DNA from 2 places in the Macrococcoides bohemicum genome. Region 1 is predicted to be linked to the other one. Evidence: riboswitches for the same ligand, from Rfam matches in the RefSeq annotation. Region 1 holds a riboswitch; the other holds the start of a gene.
What was found. Region 1 has a riboswitch for lysine ahead of HT586_RS08605 (amino acid permease). Riboswitches for the same ligand answer to the same signal wherever they lie in the genome.
Positions count from the first base shown of each region.

Region 2: it holds a riboswitch for lysine, as region 1 does, so the genes downstream of both, HT586_RS06670 (aspartate kinase) here and HT586_RS08605 (amino acid permease) in region 1, are expected to answer to the same signal.

Region 1 is NZ_CP054482.1:1,652,685-1,662,641, reverse strand. It holds gene dnaI (primosomal protein DnaI) at 1-144, shown strand, start outside; gene thrS (threonine--tRNA ligase) at 493-2,421, shown strand; lysine riboswitch at 2,545-2,715, shown strand; gene HT586_RS08605 (amino acid permease) at 2,790-4,280, shown strand; ribosomal protein L20 leader region at 4,318-4,443, shown strand; gene infC (translation initiation factor IF-3) at 4,462-4,998, shown strand; gene rpmI (50S ribosomal protein L35) at 5,011-5,211, shown strand; gene rplT (50S ribosomal protein L20) at 5,242-5,601, shown strand; gene HT586_RS08585 (sirohydrochlorin chelatase) at 5,872-6,603, shown strand; gene HT586_RS08580 (precorrin-2 dehydrogenase/sirohydrochlorin ferrochelatase family protein) at 6,584-7,009, shown strand; gene nirB (nitrite reductase large subunit NirB) at 7,038-9,440, shown strand; gene HT586_RS08570 (nitrite reductase (NAD(P)H) small subunit) at 9,443-9,757, shown strand; gene cobA (uroporphyrinogen-III C-methyltransferase) at 9,745-9,957, shown strand, end outside.
Region 2 is NZ_CP054482.1:1,298,479-1,308,435, forward strand. It holds gene HT586_RS06645 (IS30 family transposase) at 1-288, opposite strand, end outside; gene pepF (oligoendopeptidase F) at 506-2,320, shown strand; gene HT586_RS06655 (SDR family oxidoreductase) at 2,393-3,100, shown strand; gene HT586_RS06660 (CvfB family protein) at 3,161-4,027, opposite strand; gene HT586_RS06665 (ABC-F family ATP-binding cassette domain-containing protein) at 4,204-5,799, shown strand; lysine riboswitch at 5,944-6,117, shown strand; gene HT586_RS06670 (aspartate kinase) at 6,194-7,432, shown strand; gene HT586_RS06675 (aspartate-semialdehyde dehydrogenase) at 7,537-8,523, shown strand; gene dapA (4-hydroxy-tetrahydrodipicolinate synthase) at 8,588-9,475, shown strand; gene dapB (4-hydroxy-tetrahydrodipicolinate reductase) at 9,476-9,957, shown strand, end outside.

The DNA.
Region 1 (9,957 bases):
TTTGATTTTAAAGAACTAAGTCATCATTTATCAATAACGAAACAAGGTGCAGAACAGACGAAGGCGCGACGTATTATGGAGCGTATCGAAACATTAAGTGATGAATATATGTTATCAGGGAAAAATTATCGACGTGAAAAATAAGTTTGAAAATTACAATAATAGGTGTATAATATACATTAACAAACAACAAAACTAAATTCGTTCATATATTAATTTAATGAATCAATTTTATATATTAATATTGTAAGGATACGATAGTCTATCATTAATTTTTTAGAGAGCTGATGGTGCTGAGAATCAGTAATTAAGATAGATTGTTACTCCCTTATAGGTATGACAACTAATCATTGTCCGGCTCAAGACCGTTATCTTATGCAGAGTTGCTGAGTGATCAGTAATTAGGGTGGTACCACGAATTGACTTCGTCCCTTTTTGGGATGGGGTCTTTTTTTGTTGTTTAAAATAATATAAAAAAGTGAGGCGTTTTGAATGGGTGAAATTAATGTTAAATTTCCAGATGGTAATGTAAAAAGTTTTGAGGCTGGCGTTACAACTGAGGATATTGCAGGTTCAATCAGTCCTGGTTTAAAGAAGAAAGCTTTAGCAGGAAAATTTAATGGACAGATGGTAGATCTATCAACGGCACTTGAAACAGATGGAGACATCGAAATCATTACGCCTGAGTCTCCTGAAGGTATAGAAGTATTACGTCATTCCACTGCACATTTAATGGCACAAGCGTTAAAGCGTATGTATGGTAGTGTACATTTCGGTGTAGGTCCTGTTATTGAAGAAGGATTCTATTACGATGTAGATACTGAACATAAAATTTCAAGCGAAGATTTACCTGAAATTGAAAAAACAATGCGTCAAATTGTCGGTGAAAACATTAAGATTGAACGTCGTGTTGTAAGTCGTGATGAAGCAAAGCAAATTTTTGCCGATGATCCGTACAAACAGGAATTAATCGATGCGATTCCAGCTGATGAAAATGTAACGATCTATTCTCAAGGTGAATTCACTGACCTTTGCCGCGGTGTACATGTGCCATCAACTGCTAAAATTAAAGAATTTAAATTATTATCTACAGCTGGTGCTTACTGGAGAGGTGATGCGAACAATAAGATGTTACAACGTATCTACGGTACAGCGTTCTTCGATAAAAAAGCATTGAAAGAACATCTTCAGGTTTTAGAAGAGCGTAAAGAACGTGATCACAGAAAGATTGGTAAAGAATTAGAATTATTCACTACAAATCAACTTGTCGGTCCTGGATTACCATTATGGTTACCAAATGGTGCTACAATTCGTCGTGAATTAGAACGCTATATCGTTGATAAAGAAGTTGCGTTAGGTTATGACCACGTGTATACACCAGTTATGGGTTCAGTTGATCTTTATAAAACTTCTGGACACTGGGATCATTATCAGGAGGACATGTTCCCGGTTATGGAGATGGACAATGAGCAAATGGTATTGCGTCCGATGAACTGTCCACACCATATGATGGTCTATAAAAATAAACCACATTCATACCGTGAGTTACCAATTCGTATTGCTGAACTTGGTACAATGCACAGATATGAAGCAAGTGGTGCTGTAAGTGGATTACAACGTGTACGTGGTATGACTTTAAATGATGCACATATCTTCGTTCGTCCGGATCAGATTAAAGATGAATTTATCCGTGTTGTGCAACTTGTGATAGATGTATATAAAGACTTCAAATTTAAAGATTATAAATTCCGTCTAAGTTATAGAGATCCTGAAGATACTGAAAAGTATTTCCAGGATGATGAAATGTGGGAGAAAGCACAATCAATGCTTAGAGAAGCGGTTGATGAAATGGGCTTAGATTACGAAGAAGCACCAGGAGAAGCTGCATTCTACGGTCCAAAACTCGACGTACAGGTTAAAACTGCGTTAGGTAAAGAAGAAACTTTATCAACAGTTCAATTAGACTTCTTATTACCGGAACGTTTCGATTTAGAATACATTGGTAATGACGGCGAGAAACACCGTCCGGTAGTTATTCACCGTGGTGTTATCTCAACAATGGAACGATTTGTTGCTTTCTTAACAGAAGAATATAAAGGTGCATATCCTATTTGGCTTGCTCCAAATCAATTAGAAATTATTCCTGTGTCTAACGAAGTGCATTATGACTATGCGCGTAAATTATATGATGAGTTAAAATCTCAAGGTGTTCGTTGTCATATTGATGACCGAAATGAAAAGATGGGCTACAAAATTCGTGAAGCACAAATGCATAAAGTGCCATATCAAGTAGTTGTTGGAGATAAAGAAGTAGAGAATAATGAAGTAAACCTTCGTCAATATGGTTCTAAAGATTCTAAAACTTTAGATCGCGACGAGTTTATCTGGAATTTAGTAGATGAGATTCGTCTAAAAAAATAATGATTTGATTTTTTATGAGTCTATGTTTTAAAGAAAAATCATCATTTAATGTTTTAACGTGTTAAAAAAGAGGTTGAAATAATAATTTATGTCATGTATATTAGTAACTAACTTAATATTCCTCGTTGAGGTAGAGGTTGCACTGTTTATGAGTAGATGATGGATATGTCATACACATAAACGAAGTTTATCGAAAGGAAGCAGTGCCGAAGGAATAATGTGTATGAACATTATATCCTGGGCTAACATTGAACAAGTGTTAGACTGTCACATCTGTGATGCGCTACTTAATTTTGATGATTATACTTTCAAATGAGTACGCGTATCATACGTGTGCTCATTTTTTATTTTTGAAAGGAAGTCAATATATGCAAAGTACGAATGGAGTACAAAGAAAATTGAAACAGCGCCATATTTCGATGATCGCTATTGGTGGCTGTATCGGAACAGGTTTATTTATGACCTCTGGAGGAGCGATACGTGATGCTGGCCCAGGTGGTGCGTTACTTGCGTTTACGATTATTGGTATTATGGTATTTTTCTTAATGACAAGTCTTGGTGAAATGGCAACATATTTACCGATTTCAGGTTCATTTTCTACCTATGCAACACGCTTCGTAGATCCATCTCTTGGATTTGCGCTTGGCTGGAATTATTGGTTTAACTGGGTGATTACAGTTGCAGCAGATGTTAGTATTGCTGCGAGCGTCATAAAGTACTGGGCACCGATGGATTTCTTACCGGGTTGGGCATGGAGCTTAGTGTTTTTAGCAATTATTTTATTTTTAAATACATTGTCAGTTCGAGTTTATGGTGAAAGTGAATATTGGTTTGCGATTATAAAAGTTGCTACTGTTATATTATTTTTAATCATCGGATTACTAACAATCGTTGGAATTTTAGGTGGCAAGTTTATCGGTTTTGATAACTTCACGACAGGTGATGCTCCATTTGTCGGTCATGGTTTAACAGGGTCTTTCTTAACGATTCTTGGCGTATTCTTAGTAGCCGGATTTAGTTTCCAGGGTACAGAACTTGTTGGTATTACAGCAGGTGAATCAGAAGAGCCGGAAAAAACTATTCCGAAAGCGATTAAACAAGTTTTCTGGAGAATTTTAATTTTTTACATTCTTTCTATTTTAGTCATCGGATTAATCATTCCTTACACTAATCCTAACTTAATGGGTGGAGATAGTGTTGCGAAGTCACCATTTACGTTAGTATTTGAAAATGCTGGCCTTGCATTTGCAGCATCCTTTATGAATGCTGTTATCTTAACATCTATTCTATCAGCGGGTAATAGTGGTATGTATGCTTCAACGCGTATGTTATATGCGATGGGTAAAGATGGATTAGCATCACGTAAATTCTCAGAAACAAATCGCAAAGGCGTTCCTATTCCGAGTTTACTTGCAACGTTTGTTGTGGTGGTAATCATCTTCTTAGTAGAACGTGTTGCCAGTGGTGCTTACGAATATATCGTGGCAGCAAGTGGTTTAACAGGATTTATCGCCTGGCTTGGTATTGCAATTAGTCATTATCGATTCAGAAGAGCGTTTTATGCTCAGAACAAAGATATATCAGTATTAAAATATAAAGCGATGTGGTTCCCATTCGGTCCGATATTTGCATTTGTTCTTTGTTTATTTGTAATTATCGGTCAGGATACGGATTTAATTTTAGGTGGTAAATTCGATCTAAATGGTTTCTTGATTACTTATATGGGGATTCCAATTTTCTTAGCGTTCTATTTCTACCATAAACTGAAATATAAAACGCGTAAGATTCCTTTAACTGAAGTTGATTTATCTCAAGATACAGATATGAGTGAATATGAAAAAATAGATGTTGACTTATAAATATTAGCCTGTTATACTTAAGTCTGTTGAATACGAAACGGACAAGTAGAAGCATCCCGCTTCTCGCCCTGAAGACGCAAAGAGCAGTTACAGGGTTAAATAACATGGTTAGACATGTCTATTTTTTAGCGGGTGCATTATGCATTCGCTTTTTTGTTTGTCTTCGTAAATCAAATAGGAGGTGTCAACCATAGCTAAAGATCAAACTCAAATCAATGACAAAATTCGTGCGAGAGAACTTCGTTTAATCGGTCATGATGGTGAACAACTTGGCGTTAAAACTAAGTTCGAAGCAATTGAAATTGCAGAACGTGTTAACCTTGATGTCGTGTTAGTTGCTCCAAATGCGAAACCACCAGTAGCCAAAATTATGGATTACGGTAAATTCAAATTTGAACAACAAAAGAAAGAAAAAGAAGCACGTAAAAATCAAAAAGTTGTTGTCGTTAAAGAAATTAGATTAAGTCCAACGATTGAAGATCATGATTTTAATACGAAACTTAAAAATGCTCGTAAATTCTTAGAAAAGCATGACAAAGTTAAAGTATCAATCAGATTCCGTGGTCGTGCAATCACGCATAAAGAATTTGGTCAACGTGTGTTAGAGAAATTTGCAGAAGAATGTAAAGATCTTGCGACAGTTGAACAAAGACCAAAGATGGATGGCCGCTCAATGTTCTTAATGTTAGCGCCAATCGTCGACAAAAAACAAAACTAGGAGGAACAAAACATGCCTAAAATGAAAACTCACCGTGGTGGAGCTAAACGTGTTAAAAGAACTGGTTCAGGAAAATTAAAACGTTCAAGAGCTTACACTTCACACTTATTCGCAAACAAATCAACTAAACAAAAACGTGGACTTCGTAAAGCGTCATTAGTATCTAAAGGCGATCAAAAACGAGTAGCACAAATGTTAACTTACGTAAAATAATAAAATTAGAAACACTGAGGAGGAATTATAATGCCACGAGTTAAAGGTGGAACAGTTACACGCGCGCGTCGTAAACGTACAATCAAATTAGCTAAAGGTTACTTTGGTTCAAAACATACATTATATAAAGTAGCAAAACAACAAGTAATGAAATCAGGTCAATATGCATATCGTGACCGTCGTCAAAAGAAACGTGATTTCCGTAAATTATGGATCGCACGTATCAACGCAGCTGCGCGTCAAAATGACATCAGCTACAGCCGTTTAATGAACGGATTAAAAGTTGCTGGAATCGATATTAACCGTAAAATGTTATCAGAAATCGCTATCACTGACGAAAAAGCATTCGCTGAAATCGTTAGCCAAGCTAAAGCAGCTTTAAACAAATAATAAGATATTAATCTTAAAAAATCTCTAAGTTATGATGACTTAGAGATTTTTTTATGGCCATTTTTAATATAAAAAAGGGAGGGTAAATCGGTGGAGATATATAAACTAAGAAAATAATAAATCTAAAAGTAAAAAAGTATAGACATATTTCTTATTAAGTTACTTGCAAAAAAATTTATATAGGGAAATCCCTATTCATATATACATGTGAACATATTCACAACTAAATAAGCTATAATATAAATGTATCTTTTATTGAGGGGGACGCACATGAAAGGAATCATATATATCGCACATGGATCAAAGATGCCTGATAAAAATCAACTTTTCAGAGAATTTGTAGATAATATAATATCAAAGCGACCTGAAACAGTACAGCAGTTAGCTTTTCTCGAAAAAGATGACGAGAATGTACCAATTATTACACGCCGTATGGTAGATGCTGGTGTCACAGAATTTTTAGTGATGCCGATGCTCTTATTTCCAGCAATGCATGCAAGAGAAGATATTCCGGCACAGCTTAATGATGTATTAAAGGATTATCCACAAATAACATACCACATTGCAGATTGTTTCGGAGATGAACCAAGTGTCTACAAGGTGTGTGAGCACATCATTTCTGAATTTAATGATGCAACGATATTGATTACAGCACATGGTAATAAAAGATTTACTGAACCAGATGAACGTCTTACGAATATGGTGGAAGTAATGCAGCAGACGTCAGGTCAGAACTTAGTACCGGCAATGTTATATGGTGATTTAAGTTTTGAAGAAAAACTGAAGACAATGGATAAGCAAGACAAGATTATCATTATGCCATATTTCTTGTTCGATGGTCATCTTGTGCGTAAGATTAAAAGACTGAGTCAGCCTTTCATAGAAGCAGGGTACGATATATCTTTTACTGAAACACTGGATTTAGATTTTGCAATGACACAAGGTGTATTAAATAAACTGACACAACTTGAGGAGGATGCATATGTATCCCGTCATGCTTAATTTAGAAGGCAAAAAGATTCTGATTGTCGGTGGGGGCAGAATTGCTAAACGCAAAGTAAACGGCTTACAAGGTGAAGGAGCATATATTACTGTCCTGGCACCAGAGATTGATGCTGAAATAGCGTCAATGAATGTTGAATGTATTCCATATCCATTTACAAAACAGGATATTAGTCAATATGACATCGTGTTTATTGCAACAAATGATGAAGTTGTTAATATGCAGGTCATGGAATGTGTGCATGATAATCAGCTTATTAATGATTGTTCGAATAAAAGCAACTCAAATTTCTTTAATGTAGCCTCTTTTAAACATGATGATATGCGAATTATGATTTCAAGCGATGGTGCAAGCCCGGAAAAAAGTAAAGTACTCAAACAGAAAATTAAAGATTTATTAAAATAAATGAACGAATGTGCAGAGGAGAAATAATATGAAACAACAATTAGTTATGATTGGTAATGGTATGGCAGGGATTCGTACAATTGAAGAAATTTTAGAGCGCAATCCAGATCTTTTTGAAATAACAGTTATCGGTGAAGAACCATATCCAAACTATAACCGTATTATGCTTTCTAATATTTTACAGAAGAAGATGGATATTCAGGAAACAATTCTAAATGATTATGAATGGTATAAAGAACAAGGCATCACATTAATCAATGATGATAAAGCTGAAACAATCGACAGAGCAAATAAGACAGTAACAACGAAAAAAGGCATCACAGTTTCATATGATAAATTAATCATCGCAACAGGATCAACTGCTTTCATGTTACCGATTGATGGTGTGAAACTTGAAGGTGTTATCGGGTGGAGAACGATTAAAGATACAGAATACATTATCGAACATGCGCGTCACTACAAAAAAGCAGTCGTAATTGGCGGTGGATTGCTTGGATTAGAATGTGCACGTGGATTAATAGACCAGGGCATGGATGTTACTGTTGTACATTTAGGTGAATGGTTAATGGAAATGCAGTTAGATCGTAAAGCAGGAGAAATGTTAAAAGCTGATTTAGAGAAACAAGGTATGAAGTTTAAATTACAAGGAAACACTCAGGAAATTATCGGTAAAGACCGTGTTGAAGCGATTCGTTTGAGTGATGGTTCAGTGATTGAAACAGATTTAGTTGTAATGGCTGTTGGTATTCGTCCGGTAACAAAACAAGCACGAGCTGCTGAACTTGAAATCGGTCGTGGTATCGTTGTTAATGATTTTATGCAGACAAGTGATCCGGATGTATACGCGGTTGGTGAATGTGCTGAACATAACTCAAAGGTTTATGGTTTAGTAGCACCACTTTACGAACAAGGTAAGGTATTAGCAGACCATATCACAGGCAATCCAACAGATGGATATCACGGATCAACTACATTTACGTCACTTAAAGTATCTGGCTGTGATCTATTCTCTGCCGGTAAGATTTATGAAGGTGAAAAGACACGCGGTATTGAAGTATTTAACGGTTTAGATAATGTCTATAAAAAAGTATTCGTAGAAGAAGGAAAAGTTGTAGGGGCTGTACTTTACGGGGATACTGAAGAAGGTAACCGTTTCTACAATATGATGAAAAAAGAAGAAGCAATCGAAGAATTTACATTAGTGTCACTATTGCATAAAGCTGGTGAAGTTGATGCGATCAGTGTGGAAACGATGGCTGACGATGAAACAATTTGTGGATGTAACGGTATTTCTAAAGGACAAATCGTTAAAGCTGTACATGAAAAAGGATTAACTACAGTAGCTGAAGTTACAGCACATACTAAAGCGGGTGGATCATGTGGTAAATGTAAAGGACAAATCGCTGATTTACTCGTTCATACTTTAGGTGATAAATTTGAAGCGGGTGGTCCAACAGGAATTTGTGGATGTACAGAACTTTCACGTGACCAGATTGTGACTCAAATTCGTGCAAAAGGTTTAAAAACTTCTAAAGAAGTACGTCACGTATTAGGATTTAAAAACTTAGGTGGATGTCCGAAATGTCGTCCGGCAGTCAACTACTACTTAAATATGTGCTGGCCACATGAGCATGAAGATGAAAAAGATTCACGTTATGCAAATGAACGTTTCCATGCGAACATTCAAAATGATGGTACTTTCTCTGTCATTCCACAGATGCAAGGTGGGGTAACAAATCCTGATCAGTTAATTAAATTAGGTGAAGTTGCGAAGAAATATGATGTACCGTTAGTGAAGATCACTGGTGCACAGCGTATCGGTTTATATGGTATTAAAAAAGAAGAATTACCTCAAGTGTGGGAAGATCTAGGCATGCGTTCAGCATCTGCTTACGGTAAAAAACTACGTTCTGTTAAATCATGTGTCGGTAAAGAATTCTGTCGATTTGGTACACAGTTAACGACACAACTTGCCATACGTCTAGAATCAACATTTGAATATATTGATACACCACATAAATTTAAAATTGGGGTATCAGGTTGTCCGCGTAGCTGTGTAGAATCTGGTGTGAAAGATTTCGGTGTTATCGGTGTTGAGAATGGCTTCCAGATCTTTGTTGGCGGTAACGGTGGTACGGAAGTTAAAGCAGCAACATTGCTTACAACTGTAGCAACTGAAGACGATGTGATTCAATTATGTGGTGCGATGATGCAATACTACCGAGAAACAGGTATTTATGGTGAACGTACTGCACCATGGATGGAGCGTTTAGGATTCGACCAGGTGAAAGATGTATTACTTGATGAAGCCAAACAAAAAGAATTATTTGAACGTTTAATGGATGCTAATAAAGCACGTCAGGAAGAGCCGTGGAAAGCGATTGCATCAGACGAAGAGAAACGAAAAATGTATGAAGTGGAGCGCGTATAGTCATGGAAAAAATCAAATTATTCAATGTATCTGAACTAGAACCTCAAATCGGTAAGAAAGTATTTGTTAAAGATGAAGAAATCGGTATTTTCTTATTAGAATCTGGAGAAATTAAAGCAATCGGAAATCGTTGCCCTCATAAAAATGGTCCTTTAACAGAAGGTACGGTAAGTGAACATTACGTATTCTGTCCGCTGCATGACAGAAAGATTGATTTAAATGATGGCCAGGTGCAGGCACCTGATGAAGCAGATGGATGTGTCGCAACTTATAAAGTTGAAGTTGATAACGGTGAGATATTCATATGGATAGATTAGGAAAGGTCATTTTTATAGGAGCTGGACCAGGTGATCCTGGTCTTGTTTCTTATAAAGCTATCAGAAGAATTAAGACTGCAGATGTCATTATATATGATCGACTAGTCAATCCGATACTTTTACAGCTTTCTAAACCTGATTGCGAACTTATTTATGTTGGAAAAAATCCAGATGTTAAATATAAAGCACAGAATGAAATT
Region 2 (9,957 bases), 350 kb from region 1:
AGTCCTGTAAGAATTCATACGATTTGTTTCATATTTAAGTTGAGCAACATCAGGGAAATAGCATTCATAATCATAAAAATATTCTTTACCATTAGAAACTACGCGCTTAATTTGTTTAACAGTTCCTCTATTGATCTCATTGTTAATTGTTTGAGGTGCTCTATTCAAAATTTTAGCAATAGCACGATTTGAATAATTTTCACTCTTCAAAACCTGAATTTGATATCTTTCAAATTCAGTTAAGTGTTTTCCTTTAACATGATTAGTGGTACCATTTAGATGAGTCATTTGCATTCATTCCTTATTGTTTGTTGTGGTAACTACAATATTAACATGGATGCACATGGCTCATTTTTTATTTTTTAAAGCACACCGTAGGTGGCTAACTTGATTATAGAATTTCCCAAAAACACTTTTGTTAAAAAGATTTCTAAAAATTCATAATAAAGCGTATAATAAAAATATTAACATCTATAATGGATGAGTCTTTAATGACTAAAGGAGAATGTATATGAGTTTACCGAAAAGAAATGAAGTTCCAGTAGAACAAACTTGGGATTTATCTACATTATTTGATTCAAATGATGCATTTTATGCTCAACTTGAGAAAACAATCGCAAGAACGAAGAAATTCAATCAAGAATACGCTGGGACGCTTTCTGATACTAGTAAGATTCAATCAGCTTTAGATGAATATGCTGCAATTAAAAAAGAACTGGATCACTTAGGTAGCTACGCTTCCTTATTGTTTAGTGTTGACCAGACAGATGATACTTCAGGCAAATTATACAGTAAATATGTTAATAGTTATGGTACGATTGCAAGCTTACTGACTTTCGTGGAGTCAGAGATTCTTGCTCTAGATACTGAGATATTAGACAAGTTAAAAGATGAGACTCCGGTTTATCAACGTTATCTTGAAAAACTAATCGAGCGTAAACCGCATCAGTTACATCCAGAAGTTGAAAAGACACTTGCATCTTTCTCACCAGTATTTAGCGCCCCTTATAACCTTTATGATACGACTAAGATGCTGGATATTGATTTCGGAACGTTTTCTGCGCATGGTAAAGAGATTCCGATGAGCTACGTTTCATTTGAGGGAGAACTTGAAGTTGATGCAGATACAGAAATTCGCAGAAATGCATTTAGAAAATTTTCTGATACGTTAAAAAAATATGAAAATACAACAGCAAAAACTTACGATATGGTCGTTCAACAGGAAAAAATCGAATCTGAACTACGAGGATATGATTCAGTGATTGATTATTTATTACATCCACAAGATGTTTCTCGTGAATTATATAATCGTCAAATCGATTTAATCACGACTGAACTAGCACCACATATGCGCCGATATGCAAAGTTACTGCAAAAAGTTAATGGTTTAGAACAAATGAAATTTGAAGATTTAAAGGTTTCTTTAGATGAGACCTTTGAACCAGAAATTACTGTAGAAGAATCTCGTGATTATATTAAAAAAGCTCTTTCGATTATGGGTGAAGATTATATGCAGATGGTAAATGATGCATATGACAAACGCCAGATTGACTTCGTACAGAATAAAGGGAAGTCAACTGGTGCATTCTGTGCAAGCCCGTATCAGGTGAATCCATTTATCTTAATTTCATGGACTTCAAAGATGACAGAAGTATTTGTGCTGGCACATGAATTAGGTCATGCAGGTCACTTCCATCTTGCTCACCAAAATACAAATATATTTGATGAAAGCTGCTCATTATACTTTGTTGAAGCACCTAGCACGATGAATGAAATGCTGATGGCAAATTATTTATTGGCTGAATCAGATGATCCGAAATTTAAACGTTGGGTAATCGCTTCGATTATATCTCGTACTTATTATCACAATTTTGTAACGCATTTATTAGAAGCAGCTTATCAGCGTGAAGTTTATCTATTAGTAGATAAAGGTGAATCCATGACTGCTGATATATTAAATGGTATTAAACGTAAAGTGATCGAAGATTTCTGGGGGGATGCAGTAGAAATCACTGAAGGTGCTGAACTGACTTGGATGAGACAACCCCATTATTATATGGGCTTATATCCTTATACGTATTCAGCTGGACTGACTGTCTCTACGATTATGTCTCAACGTATTCTTAATGAAGGTGAACCAGCTGTACAGGAATGGACAGAAGTACTTAAGAAAGGTGGTTCATTACCACCGGTTGAACTTGCAAATATGGCTGGTATCGACCTTACTACTGATGCTCCGCTTAAAGAAACGATAGCTTACATTGGTTCATTAATTGATGAACTGGAAAAGTTAACTGAAGAAATTGAACAGCAAAAATAAAACAACAACCGCATAATACAGTCATTGTATTATGCGGTTAATTGTTTAAATATTTAATAATGAGGTGTTTATATGAATATGAATGGTAAAGTTGTCATTATAACTGGTGCAGCACATGGTATCGGTAATCACATTGCTGATACGTTTAGAAATAACAAGGCCATCGTCTGTGATATTGACATCCAGCCAGGATGTTACTTTCAGGGTGATATATCAGATACAAATGTAATTGATGCATTCATTCGGCAGGTTATCAGTGAGCATAAGAAAATCGACTATATTATCAATAATGCACTTCCTATTATGAAAGGCATCAATGATTGTACGATAGAGGAATTTAACTATGCATTGCAAGTTGGCATCTCTGCACCATTCTATATCGTGCAGCAATCCCTGCCCTATCTAAATGATAATGCTTCTATTATAAATATCTCATCATCAAGATCACTGATGAGCCAACCACAGACAGAAAGCTATTCCGCTGCCAAAGGTGGCATCAGTGCGTTAACACATGCCTTAGCTGTAAGTTTAAGAGAAAAAGCACGTGTCAATGCGATATTACCTGGATGGATCGATACGACAAACAGTGAATTTACTGGTAGCAATAACTTACAACATCCTGCCGGTCGCGTCGGAGTACCGAATGATATTACACAAATGGTACTTTATTTATGTAGTGATAACGCAACATTTATTACAGGACAGGAATTTGTCATTGATGGTGGTATGACTAAACAAATGATTTATCATAATGATCAAGGATGGTATTATGATAAATAAAACCAACATTGCCGGATACTTAAAGTATCCGGCAATGTTGGTAATGATTATATAAACTTATTATTCAACTGCTTTAATTTTATCCGCTTCTATCACGATGCGTTTGTTTTTATATAAGCGGCCAATCGCACGTTTAAAACTACCTTTACTCATGTTAAAAACTTCTTTTATCGCTTCAGGATCTGACTTATCAGAGAATGGCAGTTCACCACCATATTCTTCTAATAACTTTAGAATTTGTTCTGAATCATCGTCTAAGCGCTCATGTGCAAGTGGTAAAAATGAACCGTTTAAAGTTCCATCTTCTTTATGTCCGATAATTCGTACCTCTACTGCTTCACCAAGTCTGGGTTCACTTCTACGTTCTGATTCGTGAACGAATATCTTGTAACCCTCTTTAGATAAAAGAAACGTTCCGATACGTAATAAACGGTATGGATGTGCTGTGATCGTCTTGTGTAACAGCTCTTCTGGTGCTGGTGTGAACATTGCATCGACCATCGTTTCACTTGCTAAACGTCCATATAACTGATCGTTTCTATCTACGCGAAGACAAGCAAATACTTCATCTCCCGCTTCTGGCCAAACTTCTTTTACTTTCGGTAGATCTTCCCACGGAATAACGATTTCACGTGGGATACCGATATCTACCGTAACCCCGTCTCTATCTTTCTTAATCACTTTCACCCAGTCATAACGGTCAGTTGAAATGTCGGGGATATTTTGAGTTGCAAATAAATCTCCAGTACGCCCCGGATATACGAAGAAAGAATAATCCTCGCCAATTTCTAATTCATCATCTTCTAACACTTCTGATTGATTTAACTTTACGACTTCACTATTCGGTCCAAGTAAGTAATACGTAGACCCTTCTAATCGATCGACGCGTAAAAAGTCGATACTTCCTGATAATTGTTTGTTCTCCATATGTCTCTCCTTTAGGTTAAATACCTATTTCAATAAATCATTATAGCACATTTTCACCTATTCGTCCGAAATAACAGTATAATAGAGCTATCTGTGTAAGTGAGAAATCAGTAATATCTATTTCTTATCAAACTATGATATAATCATACTGATTATAAATTAAAGGAGACCACTCAATGTTACAAGTATCTAATGTTAGTTTACGATTCGGTGATAGAAAATTATTTGAAGATGTAAACATAAAATTCACACCCGGAAACTGCTACGGTTTAATCGGAGCAAACGGTGCAGGAAAATCTACTTTCCTAAAAATTCTTTCAGGTGAGCTTGACTCTCAATCAGGTCATGTTTCATTAGGAAAAGATGAACGATTATCAATATTAAAACAGGACCACTTCGCTTATGAAGATGAACGTGTACTTGATGTTGTACTTCGTGGTAATGAAAAGCTTTGGAATGTAATGAAAGAAAAGAATGAAATCTATATGAAACCAGACTTCAGTGATGAAGATGGTATGCGTGCAGCTGAACTTGAAGGTGAGTTTGGTGAAATGGGCGGCTGGACTGCTGAAAGTGATGCACAAGTATTATTGTCTGGTCTTGGCATCAAAGATGATCTACACGAAAAGAAAATGTCTGAACTTGAAAATAACCAGAAAGTTAAGATTCTTTTAGCACAAGCATTATTTGGTGAGCCAGATGTATTATTACTCGATGAGCCTACCAACGGTTTAGATATTCCTGCAATCAGCTGGTTAGAGGAATTCTTGATTAACTTTGAAAACACAGTAATCGTTGTATCACATGACCGTCATTTCTTAAATAACGTATGTACGCATATTGCTGATTTAGACTACGGTAAAATTAAAATTTATGTCGGGAACTATGACTTCTGGTATCAATCAAGTCAGTTAGCACAGCAAATGTTACAAGACTCTAATAAGAAAAAAGAAGAAAAGATTAAAGAATTACAGGACTTCGTTGCACGATTCTCAGCAAATGCTTCTAAATCTAAACAAGCAACAAGCCGTAAGAAAATGTTAGAAAAGATTGAATTAGATGACATCCAGCCATCTAGCCGTAAATATCCTTTCGTTAACTTTAAACCAGAACGTGAAATTGGTAATGAGTTACTACAAGTTCAAGGTTTAACTAAAACTATCGATGGCGTAAAAGTTATTGATAACTTATCATTTACGATGAATCCAAACGATAAAGCAGTACTAGTCGGTGATTCTGAAATTGCTAAGACTACCCTACTTCGTATTTTAGCTGGTGAGATGGAACCGGATGAAGGTTCTTACAAATGGGGTGTGACAACGTCACAAAGTTATTTACCGAAAGATAACTCAGAATTCTTTGAAGGTAAAAATATCGACTTAGTAGAATGGTTACGTCAGTATGCACCGCCTGAAGAACAAACGGAAACTTTCTTACGCGGATTCTTAGGTCGCATGTTATTCTCTGGTGAAGAAGTACGTAAAAAAGCAACTGTATTATCAGGAGGAGAAAAAGTAAGATGTATGTTAAGTAAGATGATGTTATCATCAGCGAACGTATTATTACTTGATGAGCCTACAAACCATTTAGACTTAGAAAGTATCACTTCTGTCAATGATGGTTTAAAGGCATTTAAAGGTTCACTGATTTTTACTTCTCATGACTTTGAGTTCATTAACACAATTGCCAATCGTGTTATTGACTTAAATGCAAACCTTTCTAAAGAAATTACTTATGAAGAATACTTAAAAGAACAAGGTGTACTTAAATAAATATTTTCTTGCGTGTATTCATTTTATGAATACACGTTTTTTGGATTTTAAGTATTGTTAAATAAACTATTATTTTTAAATTTTCTCAAAACACTTTACAATATTAAAATCTTTCTGTAGTATATTAAACATCAATTAAATAAATGTAACAGATGAGGCGCATCGATCATGAGTAAGTAATGGTAATTCTGCAAATGAATTACTGAAAGGGTGAGATGCCGAAATATAGTATTGATTGCAGTGAATGCTATGTTGGATCCACAGGTTAAGAGCTATGGATTTGTCATTATTGAAAAATAATGGAGTGCATCGCTTGTATATAAATTCAACAAGTCCAGATGTCTCTGGGCTTGTTTTTTTGTTGGTGATGACCCTTGCAGGAGGAAATAAATTGATAACAGAAAACAGTATTCAGACTGAAGAAAAAGTGAACAATATCAAAGTATTAAAATTTGGCGGAAGTTCTGTTGCTGATTTTAATAAGATTAGGCACATTGCTGATTATCTTAAAAAGCGTGTTGAACAAAATGAAAAACTCGTCGTCGTTGTTTCAGCGATGGGAAAGACAACGGATGCACTACTCAAAAATGCAGCGTCACTTACAGAACGTCCAAAAGAAAGTGCACTTGCTATGTTATTAACCACAGGTGAGCAGCAAACCATCGCTTATCTTTCAATCATATTAAATGATTTATCAGTAGAATCCGTTGCTTTAACGGGAGCGCAAGCTGGAATACGCACTGAAGGTCATCATCTAAAAAGTAAGATTCAGACTATTAACACGACTAAATTACAGGAACTATTTAAGACAAAAGATATTATTATTGTAGCTGGCTTTCAAGGTATCAATCATGAAGATGAGTTAACGACACTTGGTCGTGGTGGAAGTGATACAACAGCAGTAGCACTTGCAGCATCACTTCAATCATCATGTGAAATATATTCTGACGTAACAGGAATATTTGGTACCGACCCGAGAGTATATCCAGAAACAATGAAGATGGACTATGTAAGTTTTGAAGAAATGATGGAACTGTCATCTCTCGGAGCTGGCGTACTTGAAACACGATGTATTGAAATCGCTTATAATAACAATACTAAAATATATACCGGAAAAACTTTATCCGAAGAGAAAGGAACATGGATTGTGCCAAATAAACAAATCATAGAAAGAAAAGCAGTAACAGGAATTGCATTAGATGAAGATATGAATTACGTAACTTTATCTTATCCAATGCACGATACAAAAGTATTAACCTCACTTTACGAATTATTAGAACAAAATCAGATCAATATCGATATGATTTCTCAGACAGTAAATATCGATGGTATGCAGCTATCATTTACGATGAAAAATACAGAACAATATCAGATTAAAGCAATTATTGATCAGTTAACTGCTTCATACCCTGCCTTACTCCATGAAATTAAAGACAACTATGCGAAAGTATCGATCATCGGTTCAGGTATGCGTGATATGTCTGGTGTCGCATCAAAAGTATTTATGTCCTTAATCGAGGAGCAGATTGCTTACTACCAGGTATCGACAAGTGAAATCAGTATTTCATTAGTAGTAGATGCCGGGAAGGCAAAGCAAGCTGTTCAAATATTATGTAAAAAATTTAATGTTTAATATTCTTATTTTTATTTTTTAATTTTTATTAAAATGCTTTAACTCATTAAAGAAAATGCGTAACATAGAAGTAAATAATTGATTAATCATAAGGAGTGTATGGAATGTATAAAATCGCAGTCGTAGGTGCAACTGGTTTAGTAGGACAAAAGATGTTAGAAGTACTTGAAAGAAAAGCAATACCGTTCAATGAACTGACATTGTTCACTTCAGCAAGATCTGCAAATAAAGAAGTTGTTTATCAAGGTAAAACGTATATTACAGAAGAATTAACTGAAGAAAAAGCGAATGAAAAGTATGATTTTGTATTAATGAGTGCGGGAGGTAGCACGAGCTTAAAGTTCTCTCCTCTGTTCGAACAAGCTGGAAGTATTGTTATAGATAATTCAAGTGCATATAGAATGGAAGAAGATATTGATTTAATCGTACCGGAAGTAAATAGCCCGCAATTAAACAGAAAAATTATCGCAAACCCAAACTGTTCAACGATTCAGTCAGTCGTCCCTTTAAAACCGCTTCAAGATAAATATGGTTTAAAGCGTGTGGCATATACAACTTATCAGGCGGTGTCTGGTAGCGGTGTTGCCGGTAGAAACGATTTAATTAATGGCGCTAAAGGTGAAGCACCAAAGAACTACCCTCACCCTATTTACAATAATGTATTACCGCATATCGATGTATTTTTAGAAAATGGCTATACAAAAGAAGAACAGAAGATGATTGATGAAACAAAGAAAATATTAAATTTACCGGATCTAAAAGTTACTGCAACATGTGTACGTGTTCCTGTGCAGGATTCACATTCTGTTGCTATCAATGTAACTTTAGAGCAACCAGCAACAGTAAAGGATTTACGTAATCTATTTGAACAAACAGAAGGTGTTGTCCTTATCGATGATGTTGCGAATAATGAATACCCTCTAGCCATCAATACAACGGGTAAAGATGAAGTATTTGTAGGAAGAATTAGAGAAGATGATACGCTAGATAATTCATTCCATATTTGGTGTACAGCAGATAATTTACTAAAAGGTGCAGCACTAAATGCTGTTCAAATTTTAGAACAGATTCATTTGAACAATAATAAATAGCAAATAATAAATAATTATCGAAAAAATGCACAATAATCATCATAAATTAACAAGGAGTGTTCATATGACACAAGTACAATTTAAAGGTACTGCAGTAGCAATTACGACCCCTTTTATCAATTCACAAGTAGATTACGAGTCGTTCGAACGTCATGTTAATTTTCTTATCGATAATGATATTCAGGCGATATTTGTTAATGGTACGACAGGAGAAGGTTCGACTTTAACAGAAGAAGAAAAATTAAAACTGGTAGAAATTGCTGTACGTGTTTCAAATCAACGTGTTCCGATTATCGTAGGTACAGGAACAAATAACACGCAGGCAAGCATTGATCATTCATTAAAAGTAAAATCACTTGGAGCAGATGGTATTATGCTCATTACACCATATTATAATAAAACAAACCAAAGAGGCTTAATTGAACATTTTACTGCTATTGCTAACGCTGTCGAATTACCGGTTGTATTATATAATGTACCAGCAAGAACGAATATGACGATCGAACCTGAAACAGTTGAAGTATTAGCACAAAATCCATATATCTACGCTTTAAAAGATGCAACACACGATCTTGACTATACTGCAAAAGTTAAATCAATTATCCCTGATGATTTTATGCTTTATAGCGGTAATGACGATATTGTCGTACCTTTCTATGAAGCCGGTGGAGATGGCGTTATTTCAGTAATCGCAAATGCAATTCCAAAAGAATTTCAGGAAGTTTATACGTCATATAATGATGACCGTGCCCTGGCAATAGAAAAGTTTAATGCAATTGCACCATTACTTAATGCACTGGAAGTTGATATCAACCCAATGCCGATTAAAGCACTTGTTACACATATCGGTTACGCAAATGGTGAAGTACGTTTACCGCTTGTACCTTTGTTAGATGAAGAACAGCAGCACATTAGTAATGTTTATGACAACTTTAGAAGTCAGGTGATCTAATTGAAAATATTATTAGCAGGTTTTGGTGCAATGAACGAACGTGTTGCTAAATTAGCATTAGATAAAGGACATGAAATTACGGGAATCATTTTGTCACGAACGACAGAGCGACAGCTTCCCTACGCTATCTATTATGTGGACGATGAATTCCCTGAAGCGGATGTGATCATTGATTTTTCCAATCCGGAAATTACACTTCCACTGATTCAGAGCAAATATAATATACCTTTAGTCATAGCTACAACCGGAGAAAAAGAAGCAATAATCAAAGCATTGAAAATTAAAGCACAACATACGCCTACTTTCTTTAGTGCAAATATGAGTTATGGCGTGCATATCTTAACTGAACTCATCCAATATGCAGTACCATTATTAAAAGATTATGATATTGAACTGATTGAGCGCCATCATAACAAAAAAGTTGATGGTCCGAGCGGTACCCTCGTTAAACTACTCGATGCAATTCAAGAGAAAAGATCTTT